2 regions of the Bradyrhizobium sp. UFLA03-84 genome follow, and region 2 is predicted to be linked to the other one. Evidence: riboswitches for the same ligand, from Rfam matches in the RefSeq annotation. Region 2 holds a riboswitch; the other holds the start of a gene.
What was found. A riboswitch is a leader RNA that binds a small molecule or an ion and turns the genes downstream of it on or off. The one in region 2 is predicted to bind S-adenosylmethionine.
Positions count from the first base shown of each region.

Region 1: linked by a shared signal. The riboswitch ahead of CK489_RS04950 (O-succinylhomoserine sulfhydrylase) and the one ahead of metX (homoserine O-acetyltransferase MetX) in region 2 are both predicted to bind S-adenosylmethionine.

Region 1 covers NZ_NSJY01000005.1:459,867-462,258, forward strand. The annotation lists gene CK489_RS04945 (2'-deoxycytidine 5'-triphosphate deaminase) at 1-569, opposite strand, end outside; SAM riboswitch at 691-770, shown strand; gene CK489_RS04950 (O-succinylhomoserine sulfhydrylase) at 846-2,039, shown strand; gene CK489_RS04955 (SDR family NAD(P)-dependent oxidoreductase) at 2,107-2,392, opposite strand, start outside.
Region 2 covers NZ_NSJY01000003.1:290,438-292,829, reverse strand. The annotation lists gene CK489_RS01415 (chorismate mutase) at 1-613, opposite strand, end outside; SAM riboswitch at 800-879, shown strand; gene metX (homoserine O-acetyltransferase MetX) at 964-2,172, shown strand; gene metW (methionine biosynthesis protein MetW) at 2,169-2,392, shown strand, end outside.

The DNA.
Region 1 (2,392 bases), on a different contig from region 2:
ACCAGGCGTTCGGCAGCATGCAGCGCATCGAGCTCGTCGGCGGAGAGCGTCGCCTCGCCGATCCGGAAGCGGACCTGGCTGAGCCGCGAGCCCTCGCGCAGCAGCACCGGAAACGTCTTCGGTGAGATCTCGGCATAAAGCGGACCGTGATAGCCGGCACCGATCATGTCGAAGCGGCGGGTGCCGTCGGCGATCACACGGGTGAAGACGTCGAGCCGTCCGGTCGAGCTCTTCGGGTTGGCGGCAGCGACGATCTCCGGCGGCAGCGCGAGGCTCTCCAGCAGCGGCACGATGTAGACGCAATTGGTCTCCAGCACCGCGCCGTCGGACAGATCGATCTCGTGCAGCTTCAGTTGGTCGATCCGCTCGGCGACGGTGGCATCGGGCCCCGGCAGGAAGCTGGCGCGGACGCGGTAGGCGATGTCGCCGAGGCGCAGATCGAGGCTCGCCGGCTGAATCTGGCTCTCGACAAAGTCATAGGCGGGCAGAATGAGGCCGGCCTCCGCCATCTCCGCGATCATGCGGTCGGGCAGAATTCCGTTGGATTCATCTTCCAGCGTGAACGACACGGCAGGGTCCCTCAGGATGGCCCAAAATCATACTCCAGGCGGCCATCAAGCCCCAAAACATGGGCTTTTACGGTTATCCGATGACCGTCTTGACGGAAAGGGCGCGAGGGAATATCAGCTGCACTTATCCCGTGGTGATTTGAGCCGGCCGGCTTGCAGCCACGTTAAATAAGTCGCTAAACAGGCCGGGGACAGTGTGATCCCGGCTTGTGGAGGTTTCTCCAGGCCGGTTTTTTTGTGTCCATTTCCGAGGGAAATGGCCACTTCGGAGGTCACATGTCTGAATCTGAAGGTACCGCCCGCTTCCGTCCCGAAACCCGCCTCGTCCATGGCGGCACGCTCCGCTCGCAATTCGGGGAGACGTCGGAGGGACTGTTTCTCACCCAGGGTTACGTCTACGACAGCGCCGAGCAGTGCGAGGCGCGCTTCAAGGGCCAGGATCCCGGTTTCATCTATTCGCGCTACTCCAACCCGACCATTGCGATGTTCGAGCGCCGCATGATCGAGCTCGAGGGCGCAGAAGCCGCGCGCTCGACCGCGACCGGCATGGCGGCAGTGACCACCGCGATCCTCGCGCCGCTGAAGGCCGGCGACCACGTGGTGGCGTCGAAGGCGCTGTTCGGCTCCTGCCTCTATGTCGTGCAGGATCTGCTGCCGCGCTACGGCATCGAGACGACGCTGGTCGACGGACTCGATCTCGACCAGTGGCGGCGCGCCTTGCGGCCGAATACCAAGACCTTCTTCCTGGAGAGCCCGACCAACCCGACGCTCGACGTGCTCGACATCAGCGCCATCGCCAAGATCGCGCACAGCGGGGGCGCCCGGCTGATCGTCGACAACGTGTTCGCGACCCCGATCTGGCAGAGCCCGCTGTCGCTCGGCGCCGACGTCGTGGTCTATTCCGCGACCAAGCATATCGACGGCCAGGGCCGCTGCCTCGGCGGCGTCATCCTGTCGTCGGAAGCGTTCATCGCCGAGCACATCCATAATTTCATGCGCCAGACCGGCCCGTCGCTGTCGCCGTTCAACGCCTGGGTGCTGCTGAAGGGACTGGAGACGCTCGGCGTCCGCGTCCGTGCGCAGACCGAGAACGCGGCGAAGATCGCCGAGGCACTGGCCAACCATCCGAAGGTCACCCGGCTGGTCTATCCCGGCCGCGCGGATCATCCGCAGGCTGCGACGGTGAAGAAGCAGATGGGCGCCGGCTCGACGCTGGTCGGCTTCGAGGTCAAGGACGGCAAGGCCGGCGCGTTCCGCTGCCTCAACGCGCTGAAGATCTCGCGGATCTCCAACAATCTCGGCGATGCCAAGAGCTTGGTCACGCATCCCGCCACCACGACGCATCAGCGCCTGGCGCCGGAAGCGCGCGCCGAACTCGGCATCAGCGAAGGCTTCATTCGCTTCTCGGCCGGGCTCGAGCATCCCGACGATCTGATCGAGGATTTCCAGCGCGCGCTGGAGCAGGTTTGAGGCGAGGCCTTAAAAGCATCATGGCCGGGCTTGGGGCCCGGCCATGATTGAATCCTGTACGTAGAAACTAGGTCGCCGCCGTGGTCACGCCGCCGTCGACCACGATGGTCTGGCCGGTCATGAAGGTCGAGGCGTCGGAGGCGAGATAGGCCACCGCGCCCGCGATCTCGTCGGGCTCACCGATGCGGCGCAGCGGCGTCGACGCGGTGCGGCGCTTCAGATTGTCCGGATCCTCCCACAGCGCGCGGGCGAAATCGGTCTTCACCAGGCCCGGCGCGACGCAATTGACCCGCACGCCCTTCGGCCCCCATTCGCCGGCGAGGCTGCGGCACAGCGCGAAGTCGGCGGCCTTG
Region 2 (2,392 bases):
GTACGCTCCAGGTCTGCACCTCCGTCACCATGGCGTCGTCAGCGACCCGCGAGATCAGGAACACCGGCAGCGCGGCGGGATGGTCGGCGCGCTCGAGGAACGGCAGCCGCGCGATGATCTTCGGCGCGCCATCGGCCTCCAGCGCATTCCACCACGGCGTGCGGCTCGCGATTGCGGAGACCAGCGCGAGGTCGCCCCTCGATTTAGCCACCGCCTCGACAGCGGCCTGGGCGCTGAAATGTGACACGTAGGGCACCACGAAGCCGAAGTGAAACCGCGCCGAGTCGCGCATCGCGGACTCGCCGACCGAGACATCGGCATGCACGGCGAATGGCGCCTGCACATAGGTGAAGGTCGAGATGATGACGCGCCAGATGCCCTCGATGGTGTCGAGCGGGAGAATGCCGCGATGGCGCTGCACCAGCTCGCGCATCATGCTGGCCTCGCGCGCCGGGCGGAACGCCGAGCCGACCTCCTGGGTCTTCTTGACCTGGATCAGGCGGTCGATGATGTCGCCGCGCGCCATCAGCAGGCGGTGCACCTGCTCGTCGATCGCATCGATCTCCTTGCGCAGCTCTTGCAGCGAAGGCGGCGACGGGGGTGGGTTGGACATGCTCTCAAACCTTGTCGTCCGGGCGGCCCGATGCCGTGCCGGACAGGGTCCCTGATTAGGAAAGACGGGCAGCGAAAGCAAAGAGAAACGTCGCAGCCGTGCCTTGCGCATTCGGTTAACCATGGGCGCCCGGCAAGGGGACGTTCGCTGGCCGCCTTGACGGCGGGGGGCCTGAGGACTACGTTCCCCTCACTCCGTGGTCATTTGAGCCGGCCGGCTTGCAGCCACGTTAAACAACTCGCTAAACAGGCCGGGGACAGATCAGCTCCCGGCCGAACCTTGTTCAGGCCGGGTTTTTTATGGCCTGATTTTCTGTTCGAGGCCTCCCCCGCGGAGGCAGGGTCGCCTAGATGAGCAACGTGCGTCCGATACCGAGCCCGCAAACCCAGAGCGATGATCGCGCCCATGAGGCCGATCATCCGTCGTCATTGGTGGCGAAGTTCGGCATGGACCAGCCGCTGAAGCTCGATTGCGGCGTCGATCTCGCGCCGTTCCAGATCGCCTATCAGACCTATGGCGTGCTCAATGCGGACAGGTCCAACGCGATCCTGATCTGCCATGCGCTGACCGGCGATCAGCACGTCAACAACACCCATCCCGTCACCGGCAAGCCCGGCTGGTGGGACACCATGGTCGGCGTCGGCAGGCCGATCGATCCCGAGAAATACTTCATCATCTGCTCCAACGTGATCGGCGGCTGCATGGGCTCGACGGGTCCTGCGTCGCTGAACCCCGCGACCGGCAAGGTGTGGGGGCTCGATTTCCCGATCATCACCATCCCCGACATGGTGCGCGCGCAGGCGATGCTGATCGACCGGCTCGGCATCACGACGCTGTTCTGCGTGGTCGGCGGCTCGATGGGCGGCATGCAGGTGCTGCAATGGACCGCGGCCTATCCGGAACGCGTGTTCGCAACGCTCGCGATCGCCTGCTCGACCCGCCACTCGGCGCAGAACATCGCGTTCCACGAACTCGGCCGCCAGGCCGTCATGGCCGATCCGGACTGGCGCGGCGGCCGCTATGTCGACGAGGACACCCACCCGCATCGCGGCCTGGCCGTGGCGCGGATGGCCGCGCACATCACCTATCTCTCGGACGCGGCGCTGCACCGGAAATTCGGCCGGCGGATGCAGGATCGCGAGCTGCCGACCTTCTCGTTCGACGCGGACTTCCAGGTCGAGAGCTATCTGCGCTACCAGGGCTCGTCCTTTGTCGAGCGCTTCGACGCCAACTCCTATCTCTACCTCACGCGCGCGATGGATTATTTCGACATCGCCGCGGATCACAACGGCGTGCTGGCGAAGGCGTTCACCGGCATCAAGACCCGGTTCTGCGTGGTGTCGTTCACCAGCGACTGGCTGTTCCCGACCTCGGAATCGCGCGCGCTGGTGCATGCGCTGAATGCATCGAGCGCGCGGGTGTCGTTCGCCGAGATCGAGACCGATCGTGGGCACGACGCCTTCCTGCTCGACGTGCCCGAATTCCTGGAGATCTCCCGTGCCTTCCTGCTGGCCGCGGGCAAGGCGCGCGGACTGAACGAGGGCGGTACCCAGTCATGAGCATGCAGCAGACATTGCCGTTGCCCGGTGTCGCGCCGGAGCGGACCGGCGGCGGCTATCGCAGGGATCATCTCTTGGTCGCCGAGATGGTGCGGCCGGGCTCGCGCGTGCTCGACGTCGGCTGCGGCGATGGGGAACTGCTGCAGCTCCTGGAGAGCCGCGGCATCGACGGCCGCGGCATCGAATTGTCGCGCGAGGGCGTCAATGGCTGCGTCGCCAA